Linked DNA regions of Methylomonas sp. 11b. The protein of the gene in region 2 interacts with the protein of the main gene of each other region in a pairwise test. Links are inferred from orthologs where the notes say so. Each region holds a gene or a part of one and is shown on either strand. Other genes may lie near its edges. The genes, in order: METH11B_RS0104480 and METH11B_RS0107000.

Region 1 (15,908 bases), 550 kb from region 2 along the record:
TGGTCGCGGCGTTGAACAATCCACGCGCGCTAAGGTTTTACGCGACACTGGACTTTACCGTGGCCCGGACAACCGACAGCCACGCCTTGCTGATTTGGTATCCGGAATAGACATAAACCGTCAGCGCTCAATGCCGATTCTGCGTGCGCCAATTCTCGACGATGCCTTCCACATCCAAGTCATCCGGGCCTTCGCGCCAGCTGGTGTAGTAATCGACATCGTTACTTTTGGGTTCCGGGTTGGGCCGGTAGATTTGTACTCGCGTCGGTAGCGGCGCGGCCTCGCCGAGCACCAGCGCTTCCCCCCGGCCGAGGGAGCTGAGAATATCGGCCAAATCACCTTCCGCCTCCGGCACCAGACCGCGAATGTATTGCTGGTCGTCCGGGTTAGTGGTGCGCAGGCAAATAAACGAGCTGCATTGCGCCAACATGGTTTCAGACAATTCGGTGGGCCGCTGGCTGACCACGCCGATGGACACCCCGTATTTACGGCCCTCCTTGGCGATTCTTTCCATCATTTTCTTGGTACCGTCGAACTGCCCGCCTTTTTCGCGCGGGATATAGGCATGGGCTTCCTCACAGATTAACGTAATCGGAAACTCGCGGCGACGCGGGTTCCAATAATTGAATTCATACGCCAGTCGGCCGACTTGTGCGGACACCGCTGGCCGGACATCGGTGGGTACGGAGCTGAGATCGACGACGGTGATGTTGGCTTTTTTTTGCCCCAGACCCACGAATTGTCTGAGTAAGTCCGCCATGCTGGCCGAGTTGTTGCGCTTTTTGGGTTTCAATAAAAAGTCGTAACGCACGTCATTGAAACGGCTCTGCATGGTCACCAGAAATTCGTCAAACTGGCCGAACAAAGCACCCTTGGTTTTACCGAAATCCTTGCGCTCCTCGTTAGCGGCCTTGAATTGCATATACATTTCCGCCAGCGAAAAATAAATCGGCGTATCTATCGAAACCACCCCCAGGCCAATGGCTTTGGCTTCCTTGCGCTTTAATTGTTGCAGTACTTCGCGCATGAAAGACATTTGCATCGAAGCACCTCTGTCGTCTCTATCGATGAACAAGTCCACCAACTCGGCATAAGACATCATCCAATACGGCATTTCCAGGTCCATTGCATCCACGTAATTGACTTGTTCTTCGGGAAACGCCGATTCGATAGTGCCGTCCGGGCGCTTCCAGCAATATTCGCCGTGCAGATCCAGCATGATCATGTGGGTTTTCGGCATCGCTCGCATCGTGTGCTGGATCAAGCTGGTGACGGTCCAGGATTTACCGGAACCGGACTGGCCGATAATTGCAAAATGCCGACCAAACAGCGCGCGCGGGTCCAGGCTCAAGTGATAATCCTTATGACTGGCTAACTGCCCAATAAAAAATTCGTAATCGCGAAATTTAGAAAAAATAGCGTTGATCTCGCTCAGCCCAACAGCATACACCGCCGCACCCGGCGTCGGATAATGGCGGACGCCGCGAATAAACACATTGTTTTCGTTCAACTCGCCGACCGGGATCAAGGCAATAAAGCGGTCGGTAGCGCGATTGCCGGCAGCGTCAAACCGATCGCGTTCCCACATCTTGAACACCAGCGCCAGCACGCCGATATGCGACTGGCGGATCACCACATAGGAACCGATATGGCCGGCCAGTATTTCTTCATCGCCGAGCTTGATGATGGGCGCCGCTGTCGAATGTTCTTCAGTAATACGGGCGTCCATTCCGTCGCCTCTGACTTCGGTTAAATGGCCGATCAGGATATTTTGCGTTTGCTGCGTCATGATGTTCTCTCTGGTAAAGCCGCTGGGCTAAGCTTAGACGATTTTTAAGGTCCGTCCCGACCACAACAGTCTATTCATTCGCCAGGGACAGAGCAGCGGTTTTGCGCCAAAATGGCAAACAAATCGCTACAAACGCGACAACATGGCGCCACGCCCATAATAGTAAGTCGTTGAACATTTGGCACTTTTGACTGACAAAGCCTTACGGTCTGATTATTGCTGTCATCAAACCGGCATCATTTAATATTGCACAAGAGGTGAATATGAAAATCGGCATACCCAAGGAAATCAAACCTAACGAAAACCGGGTATCGGTGGTACCGTCCGGCGTTGCTGCGTTGGTGAGCGCCGGCCATAGCGTCACCATGGAAAGCGGCGCCGGCGTTGGTGCCGGCTTTGAAGACTCGCTATACCAGGCCGCCGGCGCGCAGCTGGTGGACGGGCCCGAGCCAGTCTGGGCCTCAGCGGAGATGATCGTCAAGGTCAAGGAGCCGATAGAACCGGAATGGTCGCGGATTCGTCCCGGACAAACGCTATTTACCTATTTTCACTTTGCCGCCAACCGCCCGTTGACCGAGGCGCATCTGGCTTCCGGCGCCACTTGTATTGCTTATGAAACAGTGCAATTGCCGTCCGGCGAATTACCCTTGCTGACGCCGATGTCGGAAGTGGCCGGCCGGCTGGCGGTGCAGGAAGGCGCGCATTATCTGGAAAAGCTCTATGGCGGCCGCGGCATGTTACTCGGCGGCGTTCCGGGGGTATTGCCGGCCAAGGTCTTGATTTTGGGCGGCGGGGTAGTCGGCACGCAGGCGGCAAAAATGGCGGCGGGTTTGGGCGCGCAAGTCACGGTAATGGATTTGTCGCTGGAGCGTCTGCGCCAACTTAGCGACATTTTGCCGGCCAATGTACAGCTATTGTTTTCCAGCCGTCATGCCATCCTGGAACAAATTCGCACAGCAGACCTGGTCATCGGCGGCGTATTGGTCACCGGTGCAGCCGCGCCCAAATTGATTCGCGCTGAAGATTTAAAATTGATGCAACCCGGCGCGGTGATCGTCGATGTGGCGGTGGACCAAGGCGGTTGCGTGGAAACCACCCATCCCACTACCCACGCCGATCCGATTTATATAATCGACAACGTCGTGCATTATGCAGTGGCCAATATGCCCGGCGCGGTACCGCGCACCTCGACACTGGCCTTAACCAACGCCACCCTGCCCTATGCCCTGCAACTCGCCAACAAGGGCTGGCAACAGGCGCTACGCGAGAATTCCGCTTTGCTAAAAGGGCTAAACATCGTGGCCGGTAATGTTACTTGCCAAGGGATTGCCGATGCCTTTGGATTTAATTGTCTGCCGCCGGATCAGTTCCTGAGCTGAACCAATCACCCAGTCCGGCCGGAATACCTAGTAAACACCCCCGGTAAAGCCAGGGCTTCCGCGTTTCTGCTGGACTCCACTTTGTCAGATTCTAAAAGGTGATCATGATTCCGGCAGGGATTGCCGAGATCGAGGCAGTATGAATGGGGCCGACGTTTGACTGAATGCCCGCGGCTAGGCGGGCATGACAGTATTTGCTTAAATCCCACAAACTAAAATTAACCTGTGTTGGGAAGACTTACCGCTCTTTATCGGGTGATCAAATCGAAACCAACTCGGAGCCTTAAACTCAGATCACTTTAGAGAACTGCTGCTGTTTCTGCGCCAGGTATTTGTCAAACACCATGCAGATATTGCGGATCAGCAAGCGGCCTGCCGAAGACACTTTGATGCTATTGGCGTTTAGTTCCAGCAAGCCGTCATCTTTCATCAGCCGCAGGTTTTCCAGCTCGGGCGCAAAATACTCGGCAAAATCGATTTTAAACTCGGTTTCGATTTTGCCGAAGCTGAGCTCGAAATGGCAAATCAACTGGGTAATTACGGCCCGACGTAGTTTGTCGTCTTCATCTAAATCCACCCCGCGAAACACCGGTAGTTTACCCTGCGAGATCGCCGCGTCGTATTCGTCCAGTTCCTTGTAGTTCTGCATGTAGGCATCGCCGACCCGGCCGATGGAGGTCACACCCAAGCCCACTAAATCGCAGTCGGAATGGGTGGAATAGCCTTGGAAGTTGCGATATAGCTTGCCTTCGCGCTGCGCCACGGCCAGTTCGTCATCGGGTTTGGCGAAATGATCCATGCCGATGTAAACGTAACCGGCATCGGTCAGTTTCTGGCCGACCATTTGCAGGATTTCCAGCTTCACCGCCGCTGTCGGCAAATCGTTGTCGTTGATCTGCCGCTGGGTTTTGAAGCGACTGGGCATGTGCGCGTAGTTAAAGATCGAAAAGCGATCCGGCGCATAAGCCAGCACCTGCTCCAGCGTGTTGGCAAAGGTTTGTTCGGTTTGCAGCGGCAAGCCGTAGATTAAATCGATATTGGTGGAACGAAAGCCTTCCTTACGTGCCGCTTCCAACACCGCGAAGGTTTGCTCCTGGCTTTGCAGGCGGTTCACGGCTTTTTGCACATCCGGATCGAAATCCTGTAGACCTAAACTAATGCGGTTAAAACCCAGCTCGCGCAATTGGGCGATGGTTAAATCATTGGTTTCGCGCGGATCGACTTCGATGGAATATTCGCCGCTGTCATCGTCGCGTAAGTTAAAGTGCTGACGGGTGGTATCCATCAACTGTTTCATTTGCTCGTAGCTTAAAAACGTCGGCGTGCCGCCGCCCCAGTGCAATTGATTGACCGGGCGGCTGTTATCGAACAGTTTGCCCTGCATGGCAATTTCCTGGCACAGGTTTTCCAAATACGGCACAGCGTGCGCGCGATTTTTGGTGACGATCTTGTTGCAGGCGCAGTAAAAACACACCGTATCGCAGAACGGAATATGAAAATACAACGACAGCGGCCCGCCGGCGGCATTGGATTTTTGAATATGCTGTAAATATTCGACTTCGCCGAAGCCTTCGTGCAATTCCAATGCAGTGGGATACGAGGTATAGCGCGGACCGGACTTGTCGTAGCGTTTGATTAAGTCCAAGTCGAATTTGATTGATTGATCCATTACTGCACTTCTTGATTGATGGTAATGCTGACGCTGGGATTACCTTCTACCGCATCCAGTTGCGCCGTACCCAGCAAATCGCCGGGCTGTGACATCGCATTACCGGTTTTGGAAATCCGGGCGACGATGCGCAGTTGCTTTAAATCGGCCAGATGGGTTTGCGGTTGCATCGCCACGCTGTCGTTCAGCACCACACTGGCCGGCAGATCGGATACCTGTTTACGGATGATCGCCAATGGCATTTTTGGACCGCTAATGGCTTGCGCGTAGATAAAGACAGTGTGTTGAGGCTCCACTTTGGTTTTTAAAGCATCGTCCATCACTACTTTCACCTGAATATCAACTGACCCGGCCGATGATGCGGCGCCCTGCGGCTTTTGCTGTTCGGCCTCTGCCATTTGGATCATTTTCTGCAATTGTTGCTGGCTTTCGTTATCAGCAGGCAGCAAACCGGAGAGTTTCTGCCAATAGCCTATCGCTTGCGCGAAATCCCCGGCTTCGGCTTTAGCCATCCCGGCTAGCCATAGGGCGGTGTGATCTTCCGGCAGCAACTTCAAGGCCTGAAAAACCAATTCGGCGGGTTCGCCGGCCATTTGCCCGTTACGCGCCATCGCCAAAGCGTCGGCGTAGTGCAACATCACAGCAGGATCGTTGGGCTTGCGTTTGTTCAACTCGGCGAAGACATCGGCGGCGTTTTGGTATTGCTGCATGTAAATGTATGAGCGACCCAGCATCATCCAGCCTTCCAGATCATCCGGCTGCTTTTTAAGCCGCTCTAGTAACTGGTTGACCATGTTTGCCACATTGTCCGCGGTTTTTTGATTGCTACGCACCAACTCTTCTTTAGCTAATGCCTGCGGTTCACCCAACATGCCGTATAAAAACAGGCTCATGAGCGGCAAGCCAAGCGCGATGAGCGGCACTACCCAGCGCCCGGTTTTAGGGTTTGCCGCGACGACCGCCGGCCCTTCAAGGTCGTCCAGCAGAGTTAACTGTAGTTCGCGATATTGCCCATCATATTGATCTTGCGACAATACCCCGTTTTGCAATTGCAATTTAAGCTCGGCGAGTTGTTGGCGGGCTATGCTGGTATTGCGTTGCTCGCCGTCGGCGGTGCGTAGCGGCGTCAGCTTAAACAGGGGCGGTAACAACACCAGTAAGGCCAGCGCCACTAAAACGGCTATGATTAGCCAAAACTCAAGATTCACGCGTCGTCACCTTTGTCCAGAATGCTATCGAGCTTGGCCTGCTGTTCTTTACTTAACGCTTCCTCAGTGCCAGTGGGCTTGCTGCGCAATACCCACACTGTCGCCAAACCGATCACTAAGAACAGCACGGGGCCTAGCCAAAGCAGCAGGGTTTTGAGTGATAAAGCCGGTTTGTACATCACGAAATCGCCGTAGCGGTCGGTCATGAAATCGACGATGTCTTGGCGGGATTTGCCTTGTTGCAGCATTTCATAAACTTGGCGGCGCAAGTCCTTGGCCAGATCGGCATTGGAGTCGGCAATGGTTTGATTTTGACAAACCAGGCAGCGCAGTTCGGAAATCAGGGTTTGATACGCCTGTTCTTGTTCGGGTTGTTTGAAATCGCGGTATTCAATGTCGGCGCGAGCTTGATACACCAGCAGCGATAACATCAGGGCATAGAGAAATTTCATGCGCTTTCCGCCTCCAATTGTTGAATCCAGGGCAGAAAGATTTTTTCCAGATCGCCCGGTTGCACCGGCCCGGTATGCTTGTACCGGACAACACCGCGTTTATCGATGACAAAGGTTTCCGGTACACCGTAAACGCCGTAGTCGATGCCGGTGCGACCATCTGCATCCATCACGCTGACGTTATAAGGGTTGCCGTGTTTACTCAGCCAGCCATTCGCGGCCTGTATTTCGTCCTTGTAATTCAAACCCACCAGCAGCGCCTTATTTTGTTTGGCCAGCTCGATCAATAAGGGATGTTCTTCGCGGCACGATACGCACCAGGAGGCCCAGACATTCAACAGCCAGACTTTGCCTTTAAGATCAGCTTGGCTAAGGCGTTGCTCAGGCGTCGCCAGAATCGGCAAATTGAAGGCGGGCGCCGGTTTGTCGATCAGCGGCGAAGGGATTTCGCGCGGGTTAAGGTTTAAGCCGATCGCCAAAAAAACCGCCAAGGCGATGAACAAGAATAGCGGTAACAGATACTTCATTAACTTTGCGTAAGAGGTTTGTTAAGCAAACGATAGCGGCGGTCGCAGGCGGCAATCAGACCACCCAAGGCCATGAATACCCCGCCCATCCAGATCCAGCGGATGAAGGCTTTGTAGTAAACCCGCAAGCTCCAGGCGCCTTGTTTATCCAAAGGCTCACCCAAGGCTACGAATAAATCGCGGAATACGCCGGCATCGATGGCCGCTTCGGTCATTGGCATGGTTTGCACCCGATACACCCGCTTTTGCGGTGATAATTCGGCGACGGTTTCGCCGTTATGGCTGACAGTCAGATAGGCTTGCTCGGCCCGATAGTTAGGACCTTCAGTGCTTTTTACGCCATGAAATTGAAACACATAACCGAATAGATCCAGGGTTTCTTCCGGTGCCAAGCGCACATCGCGTTCGATGCTATAGACCGAGGTGTAGGTAATCCCGATCACAAATACGGCGATACCCAAATGCGCCACGGTCATACCGTAAAAACCGGCAGGAATTTGTTGCAAGCGTTGCCAGGACCAGCTTTGCAGGCGTTGTTTGAAAGCCAGGCCGGTAATCGCCAGCGTCCATAACGCCAAGCCAGTACCCAAGGCGGCTCCCCAGGAATAAAACGGCATCAGTAATGGCGTCAATAAGGCCAGGGCCACGCAAGCGGCTATCAGCCAACGTACCCGTAAGCCCAGTGCTTTCAGGTCGTCGCTTTTCCAGCGCATCAACACGCCAAGACCAACCACCAAGGCCAATGGCGCCATCAGCGGAATAAATACGGCGTTGAAATACGGCGGGCCAACCGACAATTTGCCCAAGCCCAAGGCATCGACCACCAGCGGATACAAGGTCCCCAGCAAGATGCTGGCGGCGGTGACGACCAGCAGTACATTGTTGACCAGCAATACCGATTCCTTGGAGACTAATTCAAAGCGGGCGTGGCTTTTTACTTGCGGTGCACGAATCGCGTACAACAGCAGTGAACCACCGACCACCAAGGCCAGGAAGATCAAGATAAACAAGCCACGTGCTGGATCGCTGGCAAAGGCGTGTACCGAGGTCAACACCCCGGAGCGGACCAGGAAGGTTCCCAGCAAGCTCAAAGAAAACGCGAAAATCGCCAACAACACGGTCCAAGTTTTAAACACCCCGCGTTTTTCGGTAGCTGCCAGCGAGTGAATTAAAGCCGTTCCAACCAGCCAGGGCATGAAGGACGCGTTTTCTACAGGGTCCCAAAACCACCAACCGCCCCAACCGAGTTCGTAATAAGCCCACCAACTGCCCAGGGTGATACCCACCGTTAAAAACATCCAGGCGATATTGGTCCAGGGCCGGGACCAGCGGGCCCAGGCTGCGTCTAATCGCCCTTCCAGTAAGGCGGCTATCGAAAACGCGAAGGCCACAGAAAAGCCGACATAGCCCATGTATAGCATCGGCGGATGAATGGCCAAGCCTGGGTCTTGCAGCAACGGATTCAAATCCCGGCCTTCGGCTGGGTAAGGGAACAAGCGCTCGAAGGGATTTGAAGTCAGCAATAAAAACAGGATAAAGCCGATACTGACCAAACCCATCACCCCCAGCACCCGCGCCCGGGTGGCGTCGGGAATGTGTTGGCTAAAGGCAGCGACCAGCGCAGTCCAAATCGATAAAGTCAAAGCCCAAAGTAATAAAGAACCTTCATGCGCGCCCCATACCCCGGAAATAAGATAAATCAGCGGCAGTGCGGTATTGGAGTTTTGTGCAACATAAGCCACGGAAAAATCATGACTGATGAAACTGGCCGTCAAACACGCGTAGGCGATACCGATGAACAGCAATTGCCCGAATGCCGCCGGCCTGGCGATATGCACCCAGCCGGTAACCGATTTGGCGGCTCCGAAAATTGGTAACACGCCTTGTACACTTGCCATGCATAAGGCCAAAATTAATGCGAAGTGGCCGATTTCAGGGATCATGGCTGCGCCGCCGGTTTTTTCAGGCTGCCGGCGACTTCCGGCGGCATGTAATTTTCATCGTGTTTGGCCAACACTTCCTCCGCGACAAACACGCCGCGGCCGTCCAAAGCACCCTTAGCGACAATGCCCTGCCCTTCCCTGAACAAATCCGGCAAGATACCTGAATATTCCACCGTCACTTCCTTTTCAAAATCGCTGAGTTTAAAGCGCACTAATAAATCCGCATTGGGCCGTTCCACGCTGCCTTTAACCACCATGCCTCCTAAGCGAAACACCGCATTACTCGGTGCTTTGCCTGCAGCCACGTCACTGGTGGAGAAAAAATACATCAGATTTTCGTTGAAGGCTTTTAACGCAAAAGTTGCCGCCAAGCCTAGGCCCGCCAGCATCAGGATGATCAGAAACAGGCGTTGTTTTCGTATCGGTTTCATCGCGCCTGTGACCGTTTTTGTTTGATTGTGAGCTCACGCAGCAATTGCTTGCGTTGCAGAACCGGCAACACGATATTGACGATCAATACCAGTGCGGTCACGCCGTAGGCAGGCCAAACGTAGACGGCGTAACCGCCCATGTATAAAAAGCTTTCCCAGCTCATGCTTGTTTCTCCAACAGCGCCTTCACCCATTGCGAGCTAGTTTCGCGCTTCAGTAATTCCAGTTTGGCGGCCTGTAATACCGCAATCAGATAATAGAATTTGAAAGCCACCGCCATCAGCAACAGGGGAACAAGCATGCTGACGTGTATGGAAGGTTTATCCATTTTGCTGACCGTCGGGCCTTGATGTAGCGTGTTCCACCATTGCACCGAGTAATGGATAATCGGGATGTTCACCACCCCCACCAGTGCCAGAATCGAGACCGCTCGCGCCGCCGCCCGCTTTTCTTCAATGGCGCCGTACAAACTGATCACACCCAGATACAAAAACAACAGGATCAATTCTGAGGTTAAGCGCGCATCCCACACCCACCAAGTACCCCACATCGGTTTGCCCCACAAGGAACCGGTCACCAAGGCCACAAAGGTAAAGCCGGCGCCAATCGGCGCACTACTGATCAGCATCACCTCTGCCAGTTTCATGCGCCAGATCAAAGCGATCCCGCCCATTACCGCCATCAGCACGTAAATAAACAAGGACATCCAGGCCGCCGGCACATGGATATAAATAATCCTGTAACTATCTCCCTGCTGATAATCGGTAGGGGCAAGATATAGGCCACCATAAAGACCAGCACCGAGCAGCACTATAAAAATAACCGTCAGCCAAGGGATGAAACGATCCGCCAACGCATAAAAATACGGTGGCGAGGAAGTACGATGAAAAAACCGGCTAACCGGCGCAGGGATCCAAGACATCAATTAACACTCATTTTTAACGCGGCGGCGGTTGGCAACGGCACTAACACCAGTGCCGACAGCAACATAGCCAATAAAATATTCAGTTGGGCGTCGACCGGCAAACCACTGGCGGCCCTATCGACAGCACCGCTGGCGAAGATCAACACCGGCACATACAGCGGTAACACCAACAAGGAAAGCAACATGCCGCCCCGGCGCAAACCCACTGTCAACGCCACACCGATGGCGCCGATTAGGCTCAGGAGCGGCGTAGCTAAGATCAGCGTCAGCCATAAAGTTCCCATGGCTTGCTCGGGTAAGCCCAAAAACACCGCCAGCAATGGCGCCACCAACAACAAAGGCAGGCCGGTGACCAGCCAATGGGCGATAATTTTGCCCAACACCAATATTGATAAAGCATGCGGGCTAAGCAGCATTTGCTCCAGCGAGCCATCGTCAAAATCGCTGCGGAACAAACCGTCTAAGGATAACAAAGCCGCCAATAACGCGGAAACCCAAATCACACCCGGCGCCATTGTGCGCAGCAGATTGGGCTGTGCTCCCACTGCTAGCGGAAATAAGGTCACCACCAACACGAAAAAAAATAGCGGATTAGCCATTTCCGCGCGGCGTCGAAACGCCAATAACAAATCCCGGCGAATGATCGCCCAAAATGCCCCAATTATTGGCATGCTTGCAGATGAATGCGCTTCAAATTTAGATTGGCCATACTCAGATCGTGATGAGAGGTCAACACCGCCATGCCGCCTTGGGCAATATGCTCGGCCATCAGCGACTCTATCAATTTAATACCTTGCCTATCCAGCGAGGTGAACGGTTCGTCAAGTATCCACAGCAAGTTATGCGTAATCAACAAGCGCGCCAACGATAAGCGACGCTTTTGGCCAGCCGACAAGGTATGCACGGGGTTATCGTCGAATCCCGCGAGTTGTACTTTGTCCAAGGCCTGATCAATACTGTATTTGCCGACGCTACCTAACGCCAACGCAAACTTCAGGTTTTCCAACACGGTCAATTCCTTTTTAGTGCCGTCGGCATGACCGACATAAGCCATGTCGTTGTAATAATTACTATCTGAAATTTTGCTACCGTACCAATAAATCTCGCCGGCATCGGCTTCTCTAAATCCGCACAGAATCCGCAACAGCGAGGTCTTACCACTGCCGTTGGCACCTTCCAGTAACAACACTTCACCAGGATGCAATTCAAAACTCAAATCGGAAAACAACAAGCGCTCATCGCGAAAACACGATAACTCACTGGCTTGCAGCGAAGCGTGTTGCGAGTTTTCCATTCATCCGTCCTTAGGCCGACACGTTACGAGGGGCGCTATCTTATCATTAAGCCCGGCATAGTTCGCAATTTGCCTACAGAGAAAATCTCCCCATTTATGCGATAATCGGGCCCGTTTTGATTTATCGCAGATACCGGAGATTTTGCATGACCGCATTGATAGGCATCATCATGGGTTCCACCTCGGATTGGGAAACCATGCAACATGCAGCGCAAACCCTAGAACACCTTGATATTCCGCATGAAGTCGAAGTGGTTTCGGCCCATCGCACCCCCGACAAGTTGTTTCGGTATGCGGAGAGCGCGGAAGGCAAAGGTTTGGAAGTGATCATCGCTGGCGCCGGCGGTGCCGCGCATTTGCCGGGCATGACAGCCGCCAAGACCGCATTGCCAGTTTTGGGCGTACCGGTACAGTCCAAAGCCTTGAACGGCATGGATTCTTTATTATCCATCGTGCAAATGCCGGCCGGCATTCCGGTGGGCACATTGGCCATCGGCAAGGCCGGCGCCATCAACGCCGCATTGCTGGCAGCCGCGATTATCAGCAATAAACATCCGCAATACCGCCCTGCTCTCGACACTTATCGTCAACAACAAACCGACAGCGTAATCGCCACCCCCGACCCAAGACTGGTGACCGGATGAAAATTGGCATTTTAGGTGGCGGCCAGCTCGCCAGAATGATTGCGTTGGCCGGTTATCCGCTGGGCTTAAAATTCATCGTCCTCGATCCCGATCCCAATGCCGGTGCTGCCGGTTTAAGCGAACATCTGTTAGGCGCTTACGACGACCCGAACTTATTGGCGGAACTGGCCGAGAAAGCTGACATCGTCACTTACGAATTCGAAAACGTGCCTGCGCATGTCGCCGAGTTTCTATCCAGCCACACCAAAGTTTATCCGCCTGCTGGCGCGTTGGCCGTTGCACAAGACCGCCTTCTGGAAAAGAATTTCTTTAAAGACTTAGGCATTCGCACCGCACCGTTCGCGGCTATCGATAGCCTGATCGATTTACAAAAAGCCATGCCATACATCGGCTATCCGGCTATTTTGAAAAGCCGGCGCATGGGCTATGACGGCAAAGGCCAAGTGGTTATAAAATCGGCAGAGGAATTGGAATCAGCCTGGTACAGCATGCAGGGCGCCGCCTCCATCGTCGAAGGCTTTGTGCCGTTTCAGCGCGAGGTGTCGATTATCGCCGCCCGCAGTCCATCCGGCGAAATTGCCTACTACCCTTTGTCTGAAAATCAACATCGCGGCGGCATTTTGCGCGTTGCCGAATGTTGCACTAACGATCCCGAACAAGCGATTGCCGAAAACTACGTCAGTTTATTGCTGGAAAAACTGGATTATGTTGGCGTGATTGCGCTGGAATTATTTGACCTGAATGGTGAGTTATTGGCCAACGAATTCGCGCCGCGCGTGCATAATTCCGGCCACTGGACGATAGAAGGCTCGGAAACCAGTCAATTCGAAAATCACTTGCGGGCGATTCTGAATTTACCGTTAGGCTCGACAAAGCCACGCGGTTACGCCGGCATGGTGAATTTTATCGGCGGCCTAGCCGACGACGCGCAACTGCTAAACATTCCCAACGCGCATTTGCATCTGTACGATAAAACCCCGCGCAAGGGCCGAAAAGTGGCGCATGCCACGATCAGAACCGATTCTGAAACCGCCTACCGGGAAGCGTTGCAGCATTTGGCCGATCTGGCGCTGGCTGTCGACGAATCATGATCTCTTAGCTTGAATCTGGGCGGTTTTGGCATGCAAACCAAAATCGCTCCGCAAAACATAGAGGCCACAACCATGAAAAAAATTTTGTTCTTGTTGTTCATATTGGCCGGCATCGCCATCGCAGCATTTGTAATTTTTAATCCTGCCCCTGCCACCTATAAATCGCAAGGCGATATTCCTTATTCCGACTTCATCCAGGATGTGCGCGGCAAAATGGTAGCCGAAGTGGTGATCGACGGCCGAGCCATTGATGGCCTGAGGCATAACGGCACGCGTTTTACCGCATATAGCCCCGGCGATGTGACGGTGATAGACGATCTATTGCAGAACGGTGTAAAGATCGTCGTACAAAGACCTTTAACCCAATCGACATTCATGCAGGTGTTTTACTCCTGGGCGCCGACCTTTTTGCTGATTGGGGTATTGATTTATTTCATGCGTAAGCAACTGCTGGGTGCCGGCGCACAAAACAATTTCGGTAAAAGCCGAGCTAAGTTGATGACGGAGAATCAGGTAAAGGTTCGTTTTAACGACGTTGCCGGCGTCGAGGAAGCCAAGCAGGACGTCGCGGAACTGGTCGATTTTCTGAAAGCGCCGGGCAAATACGAAGCCTTGGGCGGTAAAATCCCCAGAGGCGTGCTGATGGTCGGCCCTCCCGGCACCGGTAAAACACTGCTGGCGCGGGCGATTGCCGGGGAAGCCGGTGTACCTTTTTTCTCTATCTCGGGTTCTGACTTCGTGGAAATGTTTGTCGGGGTTGGCGCATCCAGAGTGCGCGATTTATTCGTGCAAGCCAAAAAACACGCGCCATGCATCATTTTTATCGACGAAATCGATGCGGTCGGCCGGCAACGCAGCCCCGGCAATATGGGCGGCACGGAAGAGCGCGAACAAACCCTGAATCAATTGCTGGTGGAGATGGACGGCTTTAGCGGCAACGAAGGCATCATCGTCATCGCCGCCACCAACCGCATCGATGTATTGGATAAAGCCTTGCTGCGCCCCGGACGGTTCGACCGGCAAGTGCAAGTCAGCCTGCCGGACATTAAAGGCCGCGAGCAAATTCTCAGGGTACATTCCAGCCGGGTACCCTTAGCCGATGACGTCAATTTGAATGATCTGGCGCGCGGCACGCCGGGATTTTCCGGTGCCGAACTGGCCAATCTGATCAACGAAGGCGCCTTATTCGCCGCCCGCAATAATCAGCGGGAAATCACGATGAACGACCTGGATAAAGCCCGCGACAAAACCATAATGGGCGCGGAAAAGCGGACGATGATCATGAGCCGCGAAGACCTGTTGATGACCGCCTACCACGAAGCCGGACATGCCATTGTCGGACGTTTGGTACCGGAGCACGATCCGGTTTACAAAGTCAGCATCATGCCTCGCGGCGGTGCGTTGGGCATCACGATGTTTTTGCCGGAGCGCGATGAATACAGCGCCAGCAAGGACAAATTGGAAGGGCAAATCTCCAGCTTGTTCGGCGGCCGAGCCGCGGAAGCGCTGGTTTACGGTAAGAATAAAGTCACCACCGGGGCGAGCAACGACATCCAACGCGCCACTCAATTAGCCCGCAACATGGTTACCAAATGGGGGTTATCCGATAACCTGGGGCCGTTGGACTACGGCGATAACGAAGGCAGCTACTTGGGACCGCAAGCCAAACCCATGTCGGAACACATGGCGCGCTTGATTGATCGGGAGATCAGGTTAATTGTCGACAATAATTATCTTAGAGCCGAAACCCTGCTGAAGGAAAATATCGATATTCTGCACAATATGGCGCAAGCCTTACTAGACTGGGAAACATTGGACAAACATCAGATAGATGAATTGATGCAAGGGCGAACTATCGCTCCGCCAGCGCCTGATGTAAAACAATCACTGGACGCTGGGAACACACCAGCGCAGTAGTACGCTTTTTTCCCGAGCAGAACTGGTTTCTGTCAGATATACAGCGGGGCCATTCTGCGCCAGTAGTGACCCTGATGCGCGCGACCTTCCCATTCATACAAGGCGTGGGGAATACCCTTGGCTGCTAATATGTGACTTAACTCATGATTGTTCTGCAAAAACGGATCTTCCTTACCGATCACCAAAGTAATTTCCATTTGCTGCAAATACTTTAATTGCGCTTCGCAGTTCAGGTTTGGTAGAAAGTGCGTTGGCGTGTGGAAATAAACATGATCGTCGTAGTAGCCGTCGAACAGGTTTTTGAAACACTCCACTTCCAGCGTCAAATCGAATCGACCGGAGAAGGCTACTAATTTTTTAAACAAATGTGGATGGCGGAAAGCAATATTAGCCGCATGATAACCGCCCAAACTACAGCCGTGAGCAATGACGCAGGGGTGCGGATTCTTCAAGGCCATGAACGGCATGATTTCGTTCAATATGTAGTCTTCGAAAAACATGTGCCGCTGAATACGGTCTTTCGGCCGCCGCCAAAAACAGTAAAAAGTTTCATGATCAATACTGTCAACACAGTACAGTTGTATGTGTCCCGCTTCAATTTTATTGCGTAACCGTTCGACGATGCCGAGGTTCTCGTAC
Region 2 (15,901 bases):
TTGATGCCTGGTAAAAACGCGTAGTTTTCTCCATACCGAGAAAACGAATGGCTTCCAAAAGCCGTAATGTACCCATAGCATCAACGTCTGCGGTATATTCGGGAGATTCGAACGATACAGCGACGTGGCTCATGGCACCCAAGTTGTAGACTTCATCCGGACGAATTTCGCTAAGGATACGGGTGAGATTCGAACTATCCGTCAAATCGCCATAATGAAGAAAAAATTGCGGATCTTTGATATGCGGGTCTTGATAGATATGATCGACGCGCTCGGTATTAAATAATGAAGAGCGCCGTTTGATGCCATGCACTTCATAGTCTTTTTCCAACAAAAACTCGGCAAGATAGGATCCGTCTTGCCCGGTTATGCCAGTGATCAATGCTTTTTTTCTACTCATTTACAGCTCCTTTTCTTTTGAGTCAATTCGACGTAAAACGGCCTTAAAGTCGTCGGTCAATTAAACCGACGTCTTGATTGGTTAGCCCGGCAAAGCCGAATAAACGGGCTCAATGACCTTACCCGGCAAATAGGAGGGCAACTCAGGCAACAAATCTTTTAAAAATAGATGCAGCCGTTTGTCGGCGACGACAATATCTTCCGCCTTGTCCACAGGGGTTACCAAGCGAATCAACGCCCCGTCGGTGCGATTCATAGTGATGGCATCATAAAATAAATACCATTTGACCATATATTCGTTGGTTATCATCCGGCCGCGCTGTTGAAACCAAAAATACACTAATTGCCTGCTTTCGCCTTTTTGGATGATGGCCCGATTAAGCTGCAATGCCTGGCCATCCAGTTGCAAATCAGCGAACTCTCGCTGTTCGAAACTGCTAATCTGCCAACCATCTCCAGGAATACAACTGCGTGGCGAATGCACCACGGCGCCCTTACGTTGAGACTGGTAATACGCGCTGTAAAAATTAACGCTGTTCCGGGTTTCAGGCTGAACGAAATTGACAATGACATAATCCGTCAATTTCAACTCGTTTAGATAAAATTGGGTTAAATAGTCATTCCGTCCTTGCCAACTTCCCAACGTTGTCGGAAATGTTAAAAACGCTTTTCGCGCTGGAATGATGTCTTCTCGCCCCTTAAAGACCTCTGAAGCGCCTGCGCCTATACAAAGCAATAGCAGCACAGCGAAAACCGATTTGTTCAATATCGCGGCAATATTTCGACTTGCCGTGTGGCTCCATTCTTCCGGAATCTGCACTAGTTCGCCCATTGCCAGTTTCCTACCGCTAATTCGGCTAAACACCCACATCTCGATAAATAGCAGCAGCATGCAGAGTAAAAACACCGCCCAGCCTTCGAAATCATGTAGAAACCCTTCAGCCATCTCCGTACCCCAGTTATCGACCAGGACCCCGATGACACCTATCCGGAAACTGTTCATGAAAATAGTCAACGGCATCGAGGACAGAAAAATCAGCAATTTCTGCCAGAAAGGGCCTTTAAACAAATATGCGCACAGAAAAGCCAAACTGGCCAACGGAAACAAATAACGCAATCCGCTACAGGCATCGACCACTTGCAACTTATAGCTGCCCAAATCGATAACATTCCCTTCCAGGTAAACCATGATGTCGCAAGCCCGTATGAATTCCACGCCCAGCCAGGACGAAATCAATTGCAGCTTTGAAGACAAGTTATTCAGTATGAAGGATGGAAACGGCACCATGAAAATTAGAAACAACAGGGGGATAGCGCCAACCCGCAACCCGCGTAGACCAAAAGCACTGGCAAACATCCCCGTCAAAACCACCAGAAACGCATACTGCTCCATGGTTTTTATGGTTGCCAACCCGCCCAGAATAAAAAGAATCAATCCTAAGCCTATAATGCCAAGCCCGGGCAGCGATGCATTAAATCCTTCGACCAAAACCAGTTCGCCGCGCCGCGCCCACAGCAGATAAATGGTGATGACAGGGATGAAAAAGCCGTGGCTGTATTCTTCGACGTTAGTCCATGTCGTCGCCATTTCGATAAGGCTATCTCTGAACACCACGCACAGCAGCAATAAAGCCGCACCCCATAATGACCAGACAATGGCCGGTTTCGTATTCTCTGTATTCATTCCGTGTCGAAAATAAGAATTGATGTTTAAATTTCTCCCATACCGGCACTATTTGTTACGCGGTATGGAAATTTGGTCCTACTTACTAACCCGAGCAATCGCAATAGCGCTGACCGGTAAATCTAACCATTATCCCCGAGCTTTATTAAAGCCAAGTGACACATCATTACGGGCAAATAACATACCTTTAGGCATCGGGGTCGACAGTGAAAATCGGGTTTCTTTTGTCTTCTTCATTCAATTTAGCTTTTTCTTCAGGGTAAATATGCCAAAAAGATTGATCGATAGCACCGTCTGTGTAGCTGTTTTTACGGTCATGGGTAAATGGACACCACCAGTTTTCCACCACCTTCACCAAGTAAGCATGCCATTCGAATAAGCCCACGCTCACCGGACAATACCAAGTGCAATTCAAAATCCAGAATAATTTCGATTGCGCCATGCTGAATTTGAATGATCCGTCCATCGTAATCTGATTTTTTAAATCATACCGGTGACTCGCCCTGGCCGGTAAAAAATCTCCCCATTTTTTGACATTTTCCGCACCGACCAATTTCAGACTGAAATAAGTCAAATAAGCACTGGTAATCACAAACGGCAAGGTCAAAATCGGCAAATAGATAAACAGCAAACCGATAGCTCTGGATATTACCGGCATCTGTTTATGATGGCAGCCGATATTGACGCGGTCTGCACAAGATTCGCAGGCTTTCATGTTTCTTTCTCCTCTGGAGTCGTTATTATTATTTGCTCGCTATTGAGCAGTTGAAAAATGCTGCGACAACCTTCGCAACAGAATTTTTTTTCGCCCAGCAAAGTATTGAGCTCAAAACCGGGAATCAACACCCGCTGACCGCACAAACCGCATTGGGGCTTGGAATCCACCATGATTGACTATAGCCGGCTGGATACTGCACAAAAAAAGGTTTTCAAATAATCGGTCTCCGGCAAGGCGGGATGAATCGGATGATCCGGGCCTTGACTACCGGCACCGAAAAACACCAGGTGTCGATCAATGTGGCGCGCCGAAGAGCGCAGAATTTCATGCAGATTATCTCTACTCAAATGATGCGAACATGACGCCGAGACCAAAATACCATTATTCGACAAAACTTGTAGCGCCAAATGATTCAAGCGTCGATAGGCTTCATACCCGGCTTTGAAATCCTTTTTGCGTTTAATCAGCGCTGGCGGATCCAGTATGATCGCGTCGTAATGCTGCTGCTGTTCACGTGCTTGCTTCAAAAACTCGAAGACGTCACTGCGCACGAATTGCATTTTATCCCGCACCTGATTCAACTCGGCACTAGCCGCGGCTAAAGCCAACGCGCTCTCTGAACTATCCACACAACACACTTCCGCAGCGCCTGCCACTGCGGCGGGAATACCCCAGGCGCCAGCATAACTGAATAAATCCAACACCTTTAAACCATGACAAGCTTGCGCAAGCTGCGCCCTGCTGTTGCGATGATCGTAAAACCAGCCGGTTTTCTGGCCCTCTGCGACATTGACTATAAAACGTAGGCCGTTTTCTTCGATTATTAACTGCTCAGGCAATTCACCGTGAGCCAGTTCCGGTTCCAAGGACAGACTTTCCAACTGGCGCTGACTATTATCGTTTTTCAGCAGAATAGCGGTTGGCGCCAGCAGCTCAAGTAGAACCTTGACCAGCAAATCCTTATACCGCTCCATTCCCGCAGTAGTAATTTGCACGGAAAGCACAGCGCCGAAGCGGTCAACCACCAAGCCCGGTAGGCCATCGCTTTCGCCAAACACCAAGCGATAATAGGGTCTATCGAACAAGCGCTCGCGTAAACCCAAAGCTTGAATCAAGCGCGCTTTAAAAAAACTTTCACTGATTTTGATATTGGTTTTACGCGTCAACAAGCGCGCGCAAATGAGTGCATGAGGATTGACATAAGCTATGCCCAAAGCCTTACCGCCGGAATCGTGGACAAGGACTAGGTCGCCGGCCGTAAAATGCTCCAATGGGCTGCGCTGGCTATCAACCTCGTTACTGAACACCCACAAATGCCCTTGCCGCAGGCGTTTGTCTTCGTTTTTTTTCAGAAACAGTTCCGGGTAGCTCATATTGCCCTAAAGTAAGGTAAAGGTGTAACCGCCAATTGACGCGGCAGGCGCCACAATAGCCAAACGGATTTCGACCGTCTGCTCTGGGGCTAGTCCCGTTGGTCTTAACAGGTACTCTGTAGTGCGAAACACCCGCTCTGCAATAACCTGTCCATTAAAATTCAACACACTCAACTTCAAATCCGGCGCCACTTGCGCAAATGGTGCCTGATTGCTAAGCACGGCGCTAAACAAATAGCTGCTATCGCTCTGAACCCGCAAATCGCTATGCGAAACGCTGAATTCCTCAATATTTTTATACGTCGCTAACCGGCAAGCAAAGGCTGCACAGACTTTATCCAAACCCGCCCTGAACTGCGGCTGCATAGTTAAACGATAGCCCTCGAAATACAGGATTTGCGCCAGCAATAACAGCAACGCCAAGTTGGTTGCGACAAACCAAACCGCCGGAGTCTGCGGCCGCTTTTCTGAAATTTGATCATCCGGATATGGCGACTCATCCGCTAGCACCACATCCTCATCTTCACTAAGGAATCGCAACGCATCGAAAGAATTGCCGCATACCTTACAATCCAACAACCCACGCGATTGCCGCAAATGCTCGACGGTAACTTCGTGCTGCTTAGCGCAATGCGGACATCGGCTATACATCTATTCAGTCAGTTTTATAGGCGTCCAATCGACACCAGTCTTCCTGACTGACCGGCGGCGCAACAACGAAGCCCTGCTCGCGATAAGCTGCTGCTACAGATTCGGCTTGTTCGTTCAAAATTCCCGACAAAACCAACTGCCCGCCCGGCCTGACAAATGCGCCAATAGTTGCGGCCAGCTCAATCAGCGGTTTAGCGAGAATATTGGCGAGTACCAGATCAGCTGCAAACGCGGAAAACTGTTCGGGCAGATAATAATCGATTCGTTGCTGTACCTGGTTTTTTTCGGCGTTGTATTGACTGGCGGTCAACGCTTGCGGATCGATATCCACCGCATGCGCCTGCTTGGCGCCCAATAACAGCGCGGCCACGGCAAGAATCCCCGAGCCACAACCGTAGTCGATTAATACTTTGTCTTTAATATCGTTACCGGCCAACCACTCCAAACATAATGCAGTAGTCGGATGCGTTCCAGTACCGAACGCCAAGCCCGGATCCAAAGTCATGCAAACCGTGCCGGGCTCGTGCTGTTCCTGACCACTGGGACAAATCCACAAACGATTGGCAAACTTCATTGCCTGGAAATGCTCCATCCACGCCCGTTCCCATGCCTGATCCTGCAAAACCTCAGCTATCCATTCCTGCAAGGGCTGACCTATGAATTGATTGAACAGCAAGTTGCGTACGATATCCGGATCAGTATCGAGCTCGAACAAGGCGGTGACCCGGGTACGGGTCCAGATTTTTGTTTGATCGATGGCCGGCTCGTACACCGGCTCATCATCGGCGTCGCTGTAAGTCACCGAAACCGCGCCCAGTTCGCTGAAAAACTCCGATATGTCGGGAGCGGTGGTTTCGTCGGTGATAACGGAAAGCTGATGCCAGGCCATAGTTATAAAAAGCTTTTAGCTGGGAAAGGAGACGCCACTTTATTAATCTCCTCGCCCAAGCCGAATTAATGGATACCCAATTTCTTTTCCAGATAATGGATATTTTGCCCACCCTGGGCGAACGCCGCGTCAGCCATGATGCTTTGTTGCAATGGGATATTGGTTTTGATGCCGTCTATCACCATTTCGCTCAGCGCGGTCTTCATCCGGGCGATCGCGCTCGCCCTATCGTCGCCGTGCGCAATCAACTTACCAATCATGGAATCGTAATACGGCGGCACTTTATAGCCATTATAAATGTGCGTTTCGCAACGGATGCCAGGCCCGCCTGGCATATGGAATTGATCGATCACCCCTGGGCTAGGCATAAAGGTTTTCGGATCTTCGGCATTTAGCCGACATTCGATTGCATGACCGGTAAACTTCACCTGCTCTTGCGTGATGGACAAAGGCTCGCCAGCAGCAATCCGAAGTTGCTCCTTGACAATATCGAAACCGGTAATCATCTCGGTGACCGGATGCTCGACTTGCACCCGCGTGTTCATTTCTATGAAATAAAATTGACCTTTCTCGTAGAGAAACTCGAAAGTCCCCGCACCTAGATAACCGATTTCCTGACAAGCCAGCGCGCAACGCTCACCCATCTGCTTACGTTGCTCTTCGGTAATGCCAGGAGCAGGGGCTTCTTCGACGACTTTTTGATGGCGGCGCTGCATTGAGCAATCGCGTTCACCCAAATGTATCGCATTGCCGTGCGAGTCCGCCAACACCTGAAATTCGATATGACGCGGATCTTCCAGAAATTTTTCCATGTAGACGGTGCTATTACCGAACGCGGTACCGGCTTCAGCCTTGGTCATTGCAATCGCATTCACCAAAGCACTTTCGGTATGCACAGTGCGCATACCGCGACCGCCTCCACCACCAGCCGCTTTGATAATGACCGGGTAACCAATTTCCCGCGCCATTTTCAGATTGGTTTCATCATCTTCCCCCAAAGGATCGCCGTTACCCGGCACACAAGGGATACCCGCTGCCTGCATGGCTTTTTTTGCGGCGATCTTGTCACCCATCATCCGAATGGTTTCAGGCCTCGGACCGATAAAAACAAAGCCACTTTGACTGACTTTCTCCGAAAAATCGGCGTTTTCGGATAAGAATCCGTAACCGGGATGGATGGCTTCGGCATCTGTCACTTCGGCGGCACTGATAATTGCCGGGATATTCAAGTAGCTGCCGGCGGACGCGGCAGGCCCAATACAGACAGCTTCGTCGGCCAATCTTACGTGTTTTAAATCGCGGTCCGCTTCGGAATACACCGCCACGGTTTTGATGCCCAATTCGCGACAGGCCCGCAAAATACGCAAAGCAATTTCGCCGCGATTGGCGATAACAATTTTCTCAAACATTAGTCCAGCCCCTTTGTCGGTTATTCGATGATGAACAAAGGTTGGCCGTATTCGACCGGATGGCCGTTTTCAACCAGAATTTGTTTGATTTTGCCGCTTTTATCCGCTTCGATCTGATTCAAAATTTTCATGGCTTCGATAATGCACAAGGTTTGACCATTGCTAACCGACTGACCAATCTCGACAAACGACGCAGAACCGGGCGACGCCGAACGGTAAAAGGTACCGACCATGGGCGACTTAACCACATGACCACTGACTTTTTCTTCAACTGGAGCGGCCGCAACAACCGGCGCTGCGGCGGCCACGGGCGCAGCAACCGGCGCTGCATATTGCACGGGCGCAGCCGCCGAATAACGGCTGATTTTTACTGATTCTTCGCCCTCACGAATCTCAATTTCTGCAATATCGGATTCCTCGATAAGATCAATCAGTTTTTTTATTTTTCTAATATCCATTGTTCTGAGTTCTCTCTAGTAATATCTGATGAGCGGCTTGCAAAGCCAATTGGTAACCGTTCGCCCCCAATCCGCAAATAACGCCAACGGCGATATCCGAAAAATACGAATGCTTCCTGAAAGGCTCACGGGCATGCACGTTCGATAAATGTACTTCTATGAATGCAATCTTGGTTGCCAGCAAGGCATCACGAATAGCCACGCTGGTATGAGTAAATGCGGCAGGATTGATAATGATAAAATCGACACCCTGCCGATAAGCTTGATGTATGTGTTCAATAATTTCGTGCTCGGCATTGCTTTGCATAAAGCTTAATTGATGCCCAAGGGTTTGGGCCAATTGCTCCATTGCCTGCTGGATACTCTGCAATGTTTTATTACCGTATAACCCTGGTTCTCGAATGCCTAACAGATTTAAATTGGGTCCATTGAGAACAGTGAGGTTTGCCATTGCCGATGCTGAACAAAAATACTAAACAAAAAGGAATTCTGCCTAATTTGTAGGTTTTTGTCCAGATAAACCGCTTTTCACTTCATTAGACAGCGTTTTACCGATTTTTCAGTCATTTTGCCGTCAACAACGGCCCAATCACTTCCAACACTTTCTCTCGCGTCAATTCGCCCAACTGATGATGCACAATTTGCCCTTGTTGGTTAATGATTACTGTGAACGGCACAGTATTGATTACATTACCCAGCTGTTGAGCCAACATCGTGGCCCCTTCGCCACCAATCAATACCGGATAATTGATCTTGATACGTTTCAGGTAATCTTCTACTGGCTGCTTCTCTTCAATGGCTATGCCGACAAATTGCACGCCTTTGTCTTTATACTCGTCCTGAAGTTTTATGAACTCGGGAATTTCCTTCAAACATGGCGGACACCAGGTTGCCCAAAAATTGATAATTAAAATTTTGCCTTGCCATTGCGAGACCGACTGCGGCTGATCCGCCAGATCAGGCAAACTGAAATTCAGTTGCGGCGCCGGTTGACTGGTCTCGGTAGCAGAAAAATATTGTCTGGCAAACAGACCCGCCGCTAAACCAATAAAAGCTATGGCGACCACCGTAAGTATAATTTTCTTATTCATAGTTGTTGCAAGGTTTTTAAAAAAGTAGCGGCATCCTGATAGCCAATCACGCGCTGCCCTGCCCGTTCCTGCCCATCGGCGCCGAAAAATATAATGCCAGGTGGCCCAAACAGTGCGAAGCGTTTTAATAAGGCTTTATCTGCCTCATTATTCGCCGTCACGTCGGCCTGCAACACCACGAAGTTCGCCAATTGCTGCTTTACCTGTGGATCCGTAAAGGTATAAGCCTCCATTTCTTTACAGGAAATACACCAGTCGGCATAGAAATCCAGCATCACCGGTTTGCCGCTGGCCGACGCCTGCTGGATGCGTTGCTCTAATTCTGCGACCGAAGCCACCCGCTGAAAGCTTAGACCTGCAGCGGGCTGGGCCTGGGCATTAAAGCCCATTCCTTGCAGCGGCTGAAGCGGATTGCTGTTTCCAGCACTCAAGCCGATCAATTGCAAGACGCCAAACACCAGCATGATGATACCCAGCCCTTTCCAAAGCTTGCGCCAACCCGAGGCCGATTCCGGCAGAGGATCGATGGCGCCCAGAAAGATAGCCGGAATAACCAACAACAAAGACCATAAAAACATCGTCACCGCTGCCGGCAAAATCCGCGACAGCATCCACACCGCCACGGCCAGCATGGCTACGCCGAACACCGCCTTAGTGGAATTCAGCCAAGACCCGGCTTTTGGCAACAGCTTGCCGGCAGACGCTCCCAACAGCAGTAAGGGTGCCCCCATGCCAAGCCCCATCAAGAACAAAGCCGAACCGCCCAACACCACATCGCCAGTCTGACCGATATAAATCAGTGCCGCCGCCAACGGAGCTGCCACGCAAGGCCCTACGATCAGCGACGATAGCGCCCCCATAATGCCAGCGCCAAGATAAGAGCCGTCGCGATGCTTATCGCTAGAGTGATGCAAGACTGATTGCAAGGACTTGGGCAACTCCAAATGGTAAAAACCAAACATTGATAGCGATAACAGCACGAACAAGCCCGAAAACACCGCGATCACCCAAGGCTCTTGAAATGTGGCTTGCAGGTTGCTGCCGAACAAGGCTGCCAGCACACCAAATACGGTGTACATCAAAGCCGAGGCAAACACGTAGCTCAAGGACAACAAAAATGCCTTACGGGTGCCGATTTGGTCGCCGTGACCGACGATGATCCCGGATAAAATGGGGATCATCGGAAATACACAGGGCGTAAAGGCCAACAGCAAACCGAATCCAAAAAAACTGAATAAAGTCAGCGCTAAACTATCATGTCGCAAAGCATTGACGATTTTGTCCTGCTCCGACAACTCGGCTACCGCAGCCGGCTTGACTGGTGCCAAGGCGTCCGCAGCCGGCAAGTCCAAACTCGCTTCGGCTTGCATCGGCGGATAGCAGACCCCACGGTCGGCACAACCTTGAAACTTTGCCAGCAATTTGATCGTTTCGGCCGCCGAGCTTCCGCGTAGTAGCGGTACGTCGATGCTGATCTGACTGCGGTAGATTTGCACCTGGCCAAATTCCGCATCGTGGTAGGCGGCCCCTTCCGGAAGCTGCAAAGGCGTCAATTGCGTCTGCGAAACACCCTGCAATTTAAGCGACAACTTATCTTTGTATAGGTAATAACCTTCGGCTATTTGCCAGCTCGCTTGCACGGTATTTGGATCTTTCAGACTGGCGAAGAACTGAAACGCTTGCTCCGGCGGCAACAACTCCTCTGAAAACAAACCCGGCGTCAAGCCCTTTAAGCCTTTCACAAATTGATTAAGCGCTCCGCTATTTGCAGCGGGCGGCGCTAACGGCAAGGCAACATCCAGCAGCACTTTTTGCGGGGGATAACAGACGCCGGCATCAGCACACCCCTGATATTTAACCAACAGCTTCAGTTGGGTTTGACGGTTTGGATTAATCAACGGCAACACCACGTCGAGCGCATTTCGATAGACCGACACTTCGCCCAAACTCGGATCATGCTCAACAAGTCCATCCGGCATGACTGCCTGACCCAGTTGAATCGCTTCGGTCTGCGATTGAAACTTGGTTTTATCCCGATACAGGTGGTAGCCTTCGACTATCTGCCAGTGCAATTCGACTTTATCGGCGGTGCCTGCTGTGGCCGTTAACTTAAATGCTTGCTCCGGTGGCAAAAAATCCTGACTATCGAGCGCCGCCGCAGTGCGCCAAAAAACAGCCAACAAACATAATAAAATCAGTCGATGCCAAGGCATGAGTCTATCCATTTCAAATAGTCCAGCGAGCCGCGTTCTATCGCAACCGCAATAATTTCCGGGAGTTGGTAGGGGTGTAGGCTTTTCAAGGTCGCCTCAATCGCCGCATAACGGTCTTGATGACTTTTGATGAGTAGCAAATGTTCCTGAGCGGTTTCGATTTGGCCCTGCCACTCATAAACCGAACGCACACCCGGCAGTATATTGACGCAGGCGGCTAATTTTTGGCTGATGAGAACGCCGGCAAGCTTGTCGGCAACCTCTACATCCGGGCAGGTACAAAGAATCAATTGATACATCGCGATATTATCCTGGAAATTGCACCAAGATGCTCTTAGTATTAGCGGCTTTTTACCGCAACCGAGCTGACCATGAAAACCATGCAAATTATGTTTATCGCTTTTTTGATCGTGCCGTTTGTGGAAATTTACGTGCTATTGCAAGTTGGCGGCTTGATCGGCGCCTTCCCCACTATTCTATTGGTGGTGTTTACGGCGGTACTGGGTGCTTGGCTGCTGCGTCGTCAAGGCTTCGCCACCTGGCAGCGCTTCCAGTCCGGGTTGGCGCAAGGCGAAATTCCGGCTTATGAAATGATCGAAGGCCCCATTTTGCTGGTAGGCGGAGCGCTGTTATTGACACCGGGATTTTTCACCGACATGCTCGGCTTCGCTTGCCTAATCCCGACCTTACGCAGAAAGATTGCTCAGTACATCATCGAGCACCATTTGCTGCAAACCCAGGTGGGCCCGGTATTTCAACAAGCACGCAATTCGCAGACTATTATCGAAGGCGAATACAACAAACAAGATTAACAAAGTCTCTTGAATCCGAATCCGCGCCGGAATCGCGGATTCGGAGCCAGCAACTAAGGCTGATTAGCCCTCGGAAGCCGTATTGCTACCCAAGGTATTTTTATCCAAACTCGAATATGCCGGGCACCAGCCTGAATAACTGGTCGCAACCAAGGCCAAACCAACCAACAACATCAATATGCTGGCGGTAAACAGCGAAACGCTCAGCAGTACCACCCCTGAAACCATGCGGACTTTCTTATCTTTCTCGCCGATGTTGTGCTCAAATTTGATCAAACGTTTATAATCGAAGCTCATTTCCAATCCTCTCTGTGTTGTAGTTATTAGTCCCGACGCACGGCTTTCCCTTAAAGGCAAGCAAATATACACAGCTCTTCAAAATCTGCAAGTTATAAAAAATGGACGTCTCTTCTATCATCACCTCTCTAAACGACGATCAACGTCTGGCCGTTTCTGCCCCGATGCAAGCCATGCTGGTACTGGCCGGCGCCGGTAGCGGCAAAACCCGGGTGCTGGTCCATCGCATCGCTTGGCACATCCAGGTCAACCAGATTTCGCCTTATAACATCCTGGCGGTAACGTTTACCAACAAAGCCGCCAACGAAATGCGCAACCGTATCGAAGAGTTACTGGAGACTCCAGCCCGCGCCATGTGGATAGGCACTTTCCACGGCCTGGCTCACCGTTTACTGCGGCAACACGCCAAGCAAGCCAATCTGCCGGAAACCTTCCAGGTAATGGACAGCGACGACCAATTGCGCATCATCAAACGGCTGATGAAAAACCTGAATCTGGACGACAGCAAATGGCCGCCCAAGCAAGCGCAATGGTTTATCAATGCGCAAAAAGACGAAGGCATCCGCGCCAAGCACATGCAGGACAGCGGCGATTTTTATAACCGGCAGATGAAGCAAGTTTATCTGGCGTACGAAGAAGTATGCCAACGCTCCGGCCTGGTGGATTTTGCCGAATTACTGCTCAGAGCTCACGAATTGCTGCGCGATAACGAAGATTTATTGGCGTTTTATCGGCAGCGCTTCGTACAAGTCCATGTCGACGAATTCCAGGACACCAACACCATTCAATACGCCTGGCTGCGCTTACTCACCGAAGGCAACAACAATCTATTCGTGGTCGGCGACGACGATCAATCGATCTACGGCTGGCGCGGTGCCAAAATCGAAAACATCTTCAATTTCCAAAAGCATTATCCCGAACACGGCATCGTCCGCCTGGAGCAGAACTATCGCTCCAGCGGCCATATCCTGAAAGCCGCCAATACCTTGATCGCCAACAACGACAACCGGATGGGAAAGGAATTATGGACCGATGCCGGTGAAGGCCAGGCCATTTCTCTATATTCGGCGTTTAACGAGCAAGACGAAGCCTATTTCGTGGTCGAGAAAATTCGGCAATGGGTTAAGGATGGCGGCTTGCGTAGCGACACAGCGATTCTGTATCGCTCCAACGCCCAATCGCGGCAATTCGAAGAACGCTTGATGACCACCGCCACGCCCTACCGGGTTTACGGCGGCCTACGCTTTTTCGAGCGCATGGAAATCAAAAACGCCCTCGCCTATCTGCGTTTGTCGACTAATCCACACGACGATCCTTCCTTTGAACGGGTAGTGAATACGCCAACCCGAGGCATCGGCGCCAAGACCCTAGACGACATGCGGATTCTGGCCCGCGAACAACAGCTGTCGCTATGGCAAGCAGCCTTGGTGATGTTGGAGAAAAATCAGTTGCCGGCCCGCGCAGCGAATGCTTTGCGCGGCTTTTTAAACCTGATTCTTGCGCTCGGCGAAACGACGAAAGAGCTGAGTCTGCATGAAACCGTCAAACAAGTAGTCGAGACCAGCGGCCTGATCGAACTTTATAAGAAAGAAAAACAAGACAAAGGCGAAGCCCGGGTAGAAAACCTGGAGGAACTGGTCAACGCCGCGCGCTTGTTCGACTACGATAGTGAAAACGCCGAGAACATGGGCGAGTTGGACATGTTTTTAGCGCACGCCGCATTGGAAGCCGGTGAAATGCAAGGCGAAGTCGATGAAGATTGCGTGCAGTTAATGACGCTACATTCGGCCAAGGGTTTGGAGTTCAAGCTGGTATTTCTAGTGGGCTTAGAAGAAGGCCTATTCCCTTCTCAGCAAGCGCTGGACGACGCCAGCCGGTTACAGGAAGAGCGCCGCCTGTGCTACGTCGGCATAACTCGAGCGATGCAACAGCTGTATCTGACCCACGCCGAATCCCGGCGCCTGTACGGCAAAGACAGCTATCCGCGCGCCTCACGGTTTTTGCGCGAACTACCGCAGGAATCAATTCAGGAAATCAGGTTACGCGCCAACGTCAGCAGACCGGCGACCAATAGCGCATCGCAAACCAAAAGCCTGGGCAGCAAGGGTACTTACAAACTGGGCCAGCCTGTCAGGCACGAGAAATTCGGCGAAGGCGTGGTCCTGCAAATGGAAGGCGAAGGCGAACAGGAACGGGTGCAAATCAACTTCCGCAACGCGGGCATCAAATGGCTGATGCTGGCTTATGCCAAACTGGATGCTGCTTAGAATAGGTTGAAGACGCGGCGTCCGGATAAACCGAACGCCGCGAAACAAGGCAAGCCGACTAAAAAATTAGTCGGTGACGATGATAACTTTCAGGGAGTTAGTGCCGCCGCTGGCGCCGGTCAAATCGCCTTTGGTGCGAATCAGCGCATCGCCCGCTTTTACGACACCACGGACTTTCAAAGCCTTAATCAGACTGTCGGTTACGCTGACCGATTCCATCTTCTCTTTGGCAAACGGAATGGGGAATACACCTTTGTAAAGGGTCACACGACCCAGGGTGCGTTCCTGGCTGCTGAAGGCAAAGATAGGAATATCCGAGCTAATCCGCGACATCCATAGCGGCGTGGAGCCCGATTCGGTCAAAGACGCTATCCCGGCGATTTTGGTATGGTTCGCCATATACATTGCAGACATCGCAATGGCTTCGTCCATCCGTTCGAACTTGTCGGTCATCCGGTGCATGGATTTGGTCACGCTAGGTTGCTTTTCCGTTTCCAGACAGATACGCACCATGGCTTGCACGGTTTTCACCGGATGCTTGCCGGAGGCAGTTTCCGCGGACAACATGATCGCATCGGTACCGTCGACAATAGCGTTGGCCACATCAAATACTTCCGCACGGGTTGGGATCGGATTCTCGATCATCGATTCCATCATCTGTGTCGCGGTAATCACGGCCCGGTTCAGTTCGCGCGAACGACTGATCAGCAGTTTTTGAGCGGCTGGCAGATTGGCGTCGCCGATTTCAACCCCCAAGTCGCCACGCGCGACCATGATCGCGTCAGAGGCCAAGATGATTTCGTCGATAACTTCCATGGCTTCCGCACGCTCTACCTTGGCAACCAAGCCGGCGTAAGAACCGGCTGCTTGCAAAAGCTCACGGGCTTCGTTCATATCAGCTGCGGTGCGCGGGAAGGAGATCGCCACGTAATCGGCTTGAATCACCGCAATGGTTTTGATGTCTTCCTTGTCCTTATCGGTCAAGGCCGCTGCAGACAAGCCGCCGCCCAACAAATTGATACCTTTGTTGTTGGACAAATCGCCGCCCACTACCACTTTCGTGTTGACGCGGGTATTGTCGATCACATCGACCACATCCAGGACTACCCGGCCATCGTCCAGCAACAAACGGGTACCGGGTTTAACTTCGCGAGCCAAAGGTTCGTAGCTGATACCCACTTGGGTATTATCTCCGTCAAGTTTGCCCAGATTAATATCCAAGGCAAAATCCTGACCTTCTTCCAGCCAGACTTTGTTGTCTTTGAAGCGTTCGATACGGATTTTGGGACCTTGCAAATCAGCCAGAATACCGACCCTGCGGCCGGTTTTCTTGCTTAATTCGCGAACGCGGTTGGCGCGATCAATATGATCCTGCGCCGAACCGTGCGAGAAATTAAGCCTTACAACATCGATTCCAGCCTCGAACAACTCTTCAAGTACACCGGGCTTGTCCGTAGCAGGTCCCAGCGTAGCCAGGATTTTCGTTCTTCGTAGCAGCATGTAAACCCTTATTTAGCGTTGAACAAAGCAACCGTGGTATCGAGCATACGGTTTGAAAAACCCCATTCGTTGTCGTACCAGGACAGGACTTTCACGAAATTGCCGCCGGTGACTTTGGTCAGACCCGCTTCGTAGATTGA

Evidence for each region.
Region 1: the proteins of METH11B_RS0107000 (region 2) and METH11B_RS0104480 interact in binary tests that used the Escherichia coli proteins (3 or more experiments, as listed by UniProt). The link is inferred for Methylomonas sp. 11b from one-to-one orthologs.

Annotation. Positions count from the first base shown.
Region 1 is NZ_KI911557.1:955,052-970,959, forward strand. Bases 5,260-8,258 are described here. They hold METH11B_RS0104480 (DsbE family thiol:disulfide interchange protein), read right to left. Parts: upstream 7,025-8,258; coding sequence 6,494-7,024; downstream 5,260-6,493. Other genes in these bases: ccmI (c-type cytochrome biogenesis protein CcmI), read right to left, coding at 5,260-6,045; METH11B_RS0104475 (cytochrome c-type biogenesis protein), read right to left, coding at 6,042-6,497; METH11B_RS0104485 (heme lyase CcmF/NrfE family subunit), read right to left, coding at 7,024-8,258. In the rest of the region: METH11B_RS0104450 (GNAT family N-acetyltransferase), read left to right, coding at 1-110; METH11B_RS0104455 (ATP-binding protein), read right to left, coding at 128-1,789; ald (alanine dehydrogenase), read left to right, coding at 2,053-3,168; hemN (oxygen-independent coproporphyrinogen III oxidase), read right to left, coding at 3,458-4,837; more of ccmI, read right to left, coding at 4,837-5,259; more of METH11B_RS0104485, read right to left, coding at 8,259-8,967; cytochrome c maturation protein CcmE, read right to left, coding at 8,964-9,398; heme exporter protein CcmD, read right to left, coding at 9,395-9,562; METH11B_RS0104500 (heme ABC transporter permease), read right to left, coding at 9,559-10,320; heme exporter protein CcmB, read right to left, coding at 10,320-10,994; cytochrome c biogenesis heme-transporting ATPase CcmA, read right to left, coding at 10,985-11,617; purE (5-(carboxyamino)imidazole ribonucleotide mutase), read left to right, coding at 11,764-12,261; METH11B_RS0104520 (5-(carboxyamino)imidazole ribonucleotide synthase), read left to right, coding at 12,258-13,352; ATP-dependent zinc metalloprotease FtsH, read left to right, coding at 13,425-15,269; METH11B_RS0104530 (esterase family protein), read right to left, coding at 15,302-15,908. UniProt on the Escherichia coli protein: Involved in disulfide bond formation. Catalyzes a late, reductive step in the assembly of periplasmic c-type cytochromes, probably the reduction of disulfide bonds of the apocytochrome c to allow covalent linkage with the heme.
Region 2 is NZ_KI911557.1:1,500,951-1,516,851, forward strand. Bases 8,278-11,269 are described here. They hold METH11B_RS0107000 (protein-disulfide reductase DsbD), read right to left. Parts: upstream 10,886-11,269; coding sequence 8,669-10,885; downstream 8,278-8,668. Other genes in these bases: METH11B_RS0106995 (TlpA family protein disulfide reductase), read right to left, coding at 8,278-8,672; cutA (divalent-cation tolerance protein CutA), read right to left, coding at 10,867-11,184; METH11B_RS0107010 (FxsA family protein), read left to right, coding at 11,257-11,269. In the rest of the region: gmd (GDP-mannose 4,6-dehydratase), read right to left, coding at 1-400; VPLPA-CTERM-specific exosortase XrtD, read right to left, coding at 482-2,083; METH11B_RS0106955 (hypothetical protein), read right to left, coding at 2,271-2,798; METH11B_RS0106965 (class I SAM-dependent rRNA methyltransferase), read right to left, coding at 2,978-4,174; METH11B_RS27685 (zinc-ribbon and DUF3426 domain-containing protein), read right to left, coding at 4,181-4,825; prmA (50S ribosomal protein L11 methyltransferase), read right to left, coding at 4,830-5,714; accC (acetyl-CoA carboxylase biotin carboxylase subunit), read right to left, coding at 5,780-7,123; accB (acetyl-CoA carboxylase biotin carboxyl carrier protein), read right to left, coding at 7,144-7,581; aroQ (type II 3-dehydroquinate dehydratase), read right to left, coding at 7,571-8,032; more of METH11B_RS0106995, read right to left, coding at 8,145-8,277; more of METH11B_RS0107010, read left to right, coding at 11,270-11,697; METH11B_RS0107015 (YgaP family membrane protein), read right to left, coding at 11,761-11,994; uvrD (DNA helicase II), read left to right, coding at 12,096-14,261; pyk (pyruvate kinase), read right to left, coding at 14,328-15,761; gap (type I glyceraldehyde-3-phosphate dehydrogenase), read right to left, coding at 15,770-15,901. UniProt on the Escherichia coli protein: Required to facilitate the formation of correct disulfide bonds in some periplasmic proteins and for the assembly of the periplasmic c-type cytochromes.